3 regions of the Pseudomonas sp. KU43P genome follow, and region 2 is predicted to be linked to each of the others. Evidence: riboswitches for the same ligand, from Rfam matches in the RefSeq annotation. Region 2 holds a riboswitch; each other region holds the start of a gene.
What was found. Region 2 has a riboswitch for cobalamin ahead of KU43P_RS26775 (ABC transporter substrate-binding protein). Riboswitches for the same ligand answer to the same signal wherever they lie in the genome.
Positions count from the first base shown of each region.

Region 1: another riboswitch for cobalamin. It lies ahead of KU43P_RS16695 (FecCD family ABC transporter permease); the one in region 2 lies ahead of KU43P_RS26775 (ABC transporter substrate-binding protein).
Region 3: another riboswitch for cobalamin. It lies ahead of KU43P_RS13755 (CbtB domain-containing protein); the one in region 2 lies ahead of KU43P_RS26775 (ABC transporter substrate-binding protein).

Region 1 is NZ_AP019365.1:3,667,281-3,669,539, forward strand. It holds gene KU43P_RS16690 (DUF1624 domain-containing protein) at 1-925, shown strand, start outside; cobalamin riboswitch at 954-1,153, shown strand; gene KU43P_RS16695 (FecCD family ABC transporter permease) at 1,263-2,259, shown strand, end outside.
Region 2 is NZ_AP019365.1:5,837,976-5,840,234, forward strand. It holds gene nikE (nickel import ATP-binding protein NikE) at 1-413, shown strand, start outside; cobalamin riboswitch at 489-685, shown strand; gene KU43P_RS26775 (ABC transporter substrate-binding protein) at 805-1,815, shown strand; gene KU43P_RS26780 (pseudoazurin) at 1,941-2,259, shown strand, end outside.
Region 3 is NZ_AP019365.1:3,024,066-3,026,324, reverse strand. It holds gene cobM (precorrin-4 C(11)-methyltransferase) at 1-216, opposite strand, end outside; gene KU43P_RS13765 (cobalamin biosynthesis protein) at 248-640, opposite strand; gene KU43P_RS13760 (CbtA family protein) at 658-1,350, opposite strand; gene KU43P_RS13755 (CbtB domain-containing protein) at 1,361-1,546, opposite strand; cobalamin riboswitch at 1,643-1,868, opposite strand; cobalamin riboswitch at 2,034-2,247, shown strand.

The DNA of each region.
Region 1 (2,259 bases), 2.2 Mb from region 2:
GTATGGCGAGAAATACCAGGGCCGCAGCGATGTCTCGGCCTTCCTGTTCAAACGCGGCCTGTTCCTGGTGGCACTGGAATTCACCCTGGTGAACTTTGCCTGGACATTCCAACTCCCGCCCAGCGTGATCTACCTGCAAGTGATCTGGGCGATTGGCATCAGCATGATCGCGCTGTCGTTGCTGGTGTGGCTGCCACGCCCCGCGCTGGTGGCGCTGGGCGCCCTGATCGTCGCCGGCCACAACCTGCTCGATGGCGTGCACTTCGGCGTGGCGTCGGCGATGCATGTGCCGTGGGCGATCCTGCATGACCGTGGCTGGCTGGAGGCCTCCGAGCACCTGCGCCTGCGCACCTCGTACCCGGTGTTGCCGTGGATCGGCGTGATTGCCTTGGGCTACGGCCTCGGCCCCTGGTTCGCCCGTGGCAGCGCTGCGCAACAGCGCCAGCATCAACTGCTGCTGGCCGGCGTCATCGCCCTGCTCGGCTTCATGGTGCTGCGCATCCAGAACGGCTACGGCGAAGCCCCGTGGAGCGGCTACCCGACCCTGACGCAAACCCTGATGAGTTTCTTCAACATCACCAAATACCCGCCGTCGCTGCTGTTCCTGGCCCTGACCCTGGGCTGCGGCCTGCTGTTGCTGCGCGCCTTCGAACGCGCAGGGCAAGCGCGCTGGATCAACGCCCTGGCCGTGTTCGGCGCGGCGCCGATGTTCTTCTACCTGCTGCACCTGTACGTGCTGAAGCTGCTGTACCTGGCCAGCGTCGCGCTGCTGGGCCACAACCACGGCGACTACTTTGGCTTCGACAGCATCGCCGCAGTGTGGCTGACCGCCGCACTGCTGGCCGTGGCGCTGTACCTGCCGGTGCGCGGGTTCGCCCGGCTCAAGGCGCGCCGGCGCGACATCGCCTGGCTCAAGTACCTGTGATTTAGCGTTTCACCCGGCGGCCCGATGGTCTACCATGCCGCCCGCCGGTTTCCACCACGGAACTAACAGGGAATCCCAGGCCCGCCCAGGCGTGCCAAACGGAACTGCCCCCGCAACTGTAGGTGCCGAGCCCGCTCCATCGATGCCACTGGGTCAGCCGACCCGGGAAGGCCGGGGCCGGGCGACGACGCACCAGTCAGGAGACCTGCCGGCCCACATTCACCAACCGGCGGGGTGTCCGGGATTGGCCATTGGTGCTGCCCTGCTGTATGCCAGGGCTCGGCGATGCCTGTCCGTGGGTTCCTTGCGAGAACTGCCCGATAGGAGATCGCCCTGCATGCAGCCCCGTTTCGCCACACTGCTCACCGGGCTGGCCCTGGTCACCCTGCTGGCGGCCGTGCTGGCCGGTACGGCCATTGGCGAAACCGCGCTGTCGCCGCGGCTGGTCTGCCAGGTGCTGGCCAACCACCTGTGGCAAGCCGGCTACCCGATCGACCCGATCGACGCCGGCATCGTCTGGAACTATCGCTTGCCCCGCACCCTCGTCGCCGCTGCCTGCGGGGCCGGGCTTGCGACGTGCGGGGTGATACTCCAGGCCCTGCTGCGCAATCCACTGGCCGAGCCCTACCTGCTCGGCTTGTCGGCGGGCGCCTCGACCGGTGCGGTGCTGGTCGGCCTGCTCGGTGTGGGCAGTGCGGCCCTGAGCCTGTCCGCCGGCGCCTTCATCGGCGCCGTGGCGGCTTTCGCCCTGGTGCTGCTGTTGGCCCGTGCGGCCGGCCCGAACAGCCACAACGCCCAAGTGATTCTCGCGGGCATCGCCGGCTCGCAACTGTTCAACGCCATCACCGCGTTCCTCATCACCAAGTCCGCCACTGCCGAACAGGCGCGGGGCATTCTCTTCTGGCTGCTGGGCAACCTCAGCGGTGTGCGCTGGCCGTCGGTGTGGCTGGCACTGCCCGCGGCGCTGTTCGGCTTGCTGGTGTGCCTGTGGCAGCGCCGTGCACTGGATGCCTTCACCTTCGGCGCCGACTCGGCGGCGTCGCTGGGCGTTGCCGTGCGCCGCACGCAATTGCTGCTGGTGAGCTGCGCCGCGCTGGTGACGGCGGTGATGGTGTCCATCGTCGGTGCCATCGGCTTTGTCGGGCTGGTGATTCCCCATGCCTTGCGCCTGCTGCTCGGCCCCGGCCACAACCGCCTGTTGCCAGCCAGTGCGCTGGGAGGGGCATTGTTCCTGATGGCTGCTGATGTGCTGTCGCGCACGTTGATTGCAGGGCAGGTGATCCCGGTGGGCGTGGTCACCGCGCTGATCGGCGCACCGGTCTTTGCCCTGATCC
Region 2 (2,259 bases):
TGGAGCAGATGGGACTGCGCGCCGAGCATGCCGAACGCCTGCCGCAGCAACTCAGCGGTGGCCAATTACAACGGGCCAACATCGCCCGGGCGCTGGCGATCTCACCAAAGCTGGTGGTACTCGATGAAGCGCTGTCGAACCTGGACCGAGTACTGCAACTACAGCTGCTCCAGCGCCTCGACGCACTGCGTCGCGACAAGGGCACTGCCTTCCTGCTGATCACCCATGACCTCAGCCTGGTGCGTTACTTCTGCCAGCGGGTTGTGGTGCTCGACGCAGGGCGCATCGTCGAGGACCGTGTAGTGGACGGTGACCTGTCATTCGACCACCCCATAGGCCAACAGCTGCAGGCCGCCGTGCTGCCTGAGCGCCCGATCAAGACCAACGCTCAGGTCAGCAGGTCACTCGCTTAGCGGGATCGAAGACTGAGACAACCTACGCGGCCAGGGCCTTGCACGCTAGCAACTTCCCCTACCTTAGTCTGATGGTCTACCATGCCGCCCGCCGGTTTCCACCTCGGAATTAATAGGGAATTCGTGGCTCACCCCTTGTGAGCCAAACGGAACTGCCCCCGCAACTGTAGGTGCCGAGCCTACTCCTGCACGCCACTGGACACGATCCGGGAAGGTTGGAGTTAGGCCATGACGCACCAGTCAGGAGACCTGCCGGCAAACAATAACCAACCGGCGGGGTGTCCGGGATGGACATCCTTACCCTGAATAGGGTGCTGTCTCGTGCATGCACGAGGCAAGGCGATGCCTGTCCGTGCGTCTATCCTGCGCACCGTTCGATAGGAGATCGCCCATGTTGCCCCGCTTCGCCGTCCTGTTCGCTGCATTGAGCCTGTCCGGGCTCGCCCAGGCTGCCGCTACTCACTACCCACTGACGATCGACAACTGTGGTGTGCCGCAGACCTTTGCACAGACTCCGGAGCGCGCCGTCACGATCGGTCAGGCCGGTACCGAAATGCTCTACGCCCTGGGTCTGGGCAGTAAGGTTGCGGGCACTTCGCTGTGGTTCAACAACGTGCTGCCCGAGTTCAAGGCACAGAACGACAAGGTCGAGCGTCTCGCCGACAACGATCCAAGTTTCGAGGCAGTGGTCAACAAGCGCCCGCAGCTGGTGACTGTGCAATTCGAGTGGATGGTAGGGCCCCAAGGCGTGGTGGGTACCCGTGAACAGTTCAATGAGTTGAAGATCCCGACTTATCTGCTGCCATCGGACTGTGAAGGCAAGGACAACTTGGTCGGTGCCGACGGCACCCGCATCCAGCCGTTCCGCATCGACACCATCTACAAGAGCGTGAGCCAGCTGGCTGAAATCTTTGACGCACAGGACCAAGGTGCTGCGCTGAATGCAGACCTCAAAGGTCGCCTGGATCGTTCCAAGCAGCAACTCGCTGGCAAGGACTTGTCGAAGACTTCCGCGCTGTTCTGGTTCTCCAGCGCCGACCTCGATATCGACCCCTACGTCGCCGGCCGCCAGGGTGTAGCTGACTTCATGCTACAGACCCTCGGTGTACGCAACGTCGTCGAGTCCAACGAGGAGTGGCCGACTGTAGGCTGGGAAACGCTGGCCAAGGCCAATCCGACTTGGATCATCATCGCCCGCATGGACCGACGTCGTTTCCCTGCCGATGATTACCAGAAGAAGCTGGAGTTCCTGCGCAACGACCCTGTGACCAAGCACATGGAAGCCGTGAAACAGGGGCGCATCATCATCCTCGATGCCGACGCCATGCAGGCGGGCATCCGACTGTTCCGTGGGCTTGAAACGCTTTCTACCGCTTTCGCGACCGGTAAAGCGCCTCAATAAAGTCCCCCCGATAGCCTGATCTACCCGTGCCTGATCGAGTCAACAACCTCGATCGGGCTTTCAGGCTGAACACGATGAGCCACGCACAGAGGTGTTGTGGCTGCACAGATTTCTGGAATATCTCCATGTTCATGCGTTCTCTTGCACTGCTGCTCGCCAGCGTTATTGCCGCACCGGCGGTATTCGCCGAAGTCCACGAAGTCAAGATGCTCAACCGTGGGGCCGATGGCGCCATGGTCTACGAGCCTGATCACCTGCGTATCGCCCCGGGCGATACCGTTCGCTTCGTGCCGACCCAGAGCAGCCACAACGCAGCCAGCATTCCCGCTCTGCTCCCCGCCAAAGCCGAGCCGTTCAAAAGCAAGCTCAGCCAACCGTTCGAGCAGACCTTCAGCGTACCCGGTCTCTACGGCATCCAGTGCATTCCCCACTTGGCGATGGGCA
Region 3 (2,259 bases), 2.8 Mb from region 2:
GCCTTGGGCATGGGCAGCACGCATGGCATCGATGATCTGCTCGAGGTGCAGCTCGGCGCTGTTGATGACTGTCTCGGCCTGATGGCCTTCGAGCACCGCAGGCGGTACCAGGGAGCCGGCATAGATAATGACCGGGCATTGACGGATCAGGCGCTGGCCCTTGACCGTGATCAGCTCCGGGTCGCCTGGGCCGGCACCGATGAAGTAGACCGTCATGGAAATTCCTTGCAGTGAATGATTGAAGCGATTATCCGCCGCAGGCCAGGGCGACGGTAGCGGTGCCTGAAGCATGCCGTGTGACTTTGAGCCTGGCTGTGCCGTGCGTGCGGCTGGCCAGCGCCAGTGCCGTGCTTTCGGCGACGCCCCAGCAGCCGCTGTGGGCATAGGCGGTCGCCGAGCGATGGCTCAGGCAAGGCTCGAATGCTTGTAGCTGGCTGGCATCGAACGTCGCCAGGGGCAGTCCGTGGCGCAAGGCCAATTGCACTAGCCCGGGTTCATCGGCTTTGAGGCTGATCGTGGCGATGCCCTGTACTGCGTCCAGCGTCAGGCCATGGGCAGCCAGGCTTTGGCGCAGCAGGGCGTCGAGGGTGTCTACCGGGCAGCCGCGGCGGCAGCCGAAGCCGGCATACAGTGCCGGCAGCGACGGTTCGATGGCCATCAGGCCTGTTGGGCGCGGCGGTACAGCCAGGCGCTGAGCAGGCCCAGGGCTAGCCAGAACGCGGCATTGGTCAGCCACGAGGCGATCTTGAACTGAGTCTCCAGCGCCTCGGGTGCCAGGCTCTGGTGAACCTCAGGCTGTGGTGCGCCAATTACATGCGGGACCACCAGCAGTACCGCGCCGGCGGCCTTGAGCAGCCAGTGGCGGGAGAACACCAGCAGTGCAAGCCCCAGCGCGGTGGCGGCCGCAGTGCCGACCCACCAGCTCTGGCGTTGGCCCAGGTCGGCGGCTGCGGTGCCTGGCAGTTCGGGCGGCAGGCCCAGGGTGGGCGCCAGGCAGAACACCGCGAAGCCGGCCAAGCCCCACAGCGCACCGGTGCTGACCCGGTTGGGCTCACGCAGGCTGTACAGGGCGGCGAGGATCAGGGCGAAACCGACGGCTACCACCAGGTTGCCGCCAGTGGTCGAGAGGATGCGCTGCCAGCCATCCTCCGGCGACCAGGCCTCGGCACTGTGCTCGTGGGCGGCTACCGCTTCGCCGTCATGGCTGTGGTGCTCGGCGGCGGGGGCTGCCGACTCGTAGGTTTCGGCCTGGAGAATTAACGGGGCGACCCAGAAGCTTTGCAGCAGGGTCAGCAGCAAGGCAGCGAGCAGGCCGCTGAACCCGGCGGTGCGGGCAATGCGCTTGATCATGGGGCGGGCCTCAGTGGCAGGGGAACGCGGCGCTGTGGCGAGTATCGTGAGCGGCGTTGTGTACCGCCTCGATGTGCGAGAAACCGGCGAAGTAGACCAGGCACAGGCCGAGCAGGCTGGCCGCAGCGGCGATGACGACACGCTGGCTGAGGGTGACGGGGGTGGCGATGCTGTGCTTGGCGCTGGAAATGGGCATGACGCGATCCTTTGTTGTTTGGAAACTCAACGGGCAAGCGCGGCAGCCCCGGACACCAAGCGCCCGAGGGAATGCGACAGCGCCCGCCCACCGCGGGGTGTTCATGTGACGCCAGGCCGGTCTCCGGGCTTGCGAGGAGGAGCAGGGCTCCTTTGTAAAGCGTCACCTTCCCATGCCCAATGGCGTGGCACAGTGGTCTAGACGCTTCGCTCGCTTACCGTTGCGGGGGCAGCACCGGTCTTGTCCGGCCCTGTTGGAGGGCCTGCGACGCACCGGTTTCCCGTTTCACCCCCGAGGGGGCACCTGAACGCAAGGCGTGAGGAGAGCACGGGGCAGGGTTTCCGTCAATTGATTGCATTTGATTGCTGAGGGTGGGGGAAGATTGGGTTTGGGATTTAGGGTGGGGCGGAAATCGCGTCGGCCTGTAGGGGTGGATTCATCCGCGATGCGCCGCGCGGCCAGCGCTTGACCACCCGCCACCCCCCGCGTAGCCTTGCCGCTTCGAGGTTCTTCGGCCACGCCGAAGCTAAGACGGGAACGCGGTACAAGCCGCGGCTGCCCCCGCAACTGTAAGCACCGGCAACGGATCGACACAGCCACTGCGCCCAGGCGCGGGAAGGCGTCATCCTACCTGGCCCCCTTGACTGACCGGGGCCGGAACGGTGCGAGCCAGGAGACCTGCCTCGTCACGTTTTCGACTTTCAACCGGGCGG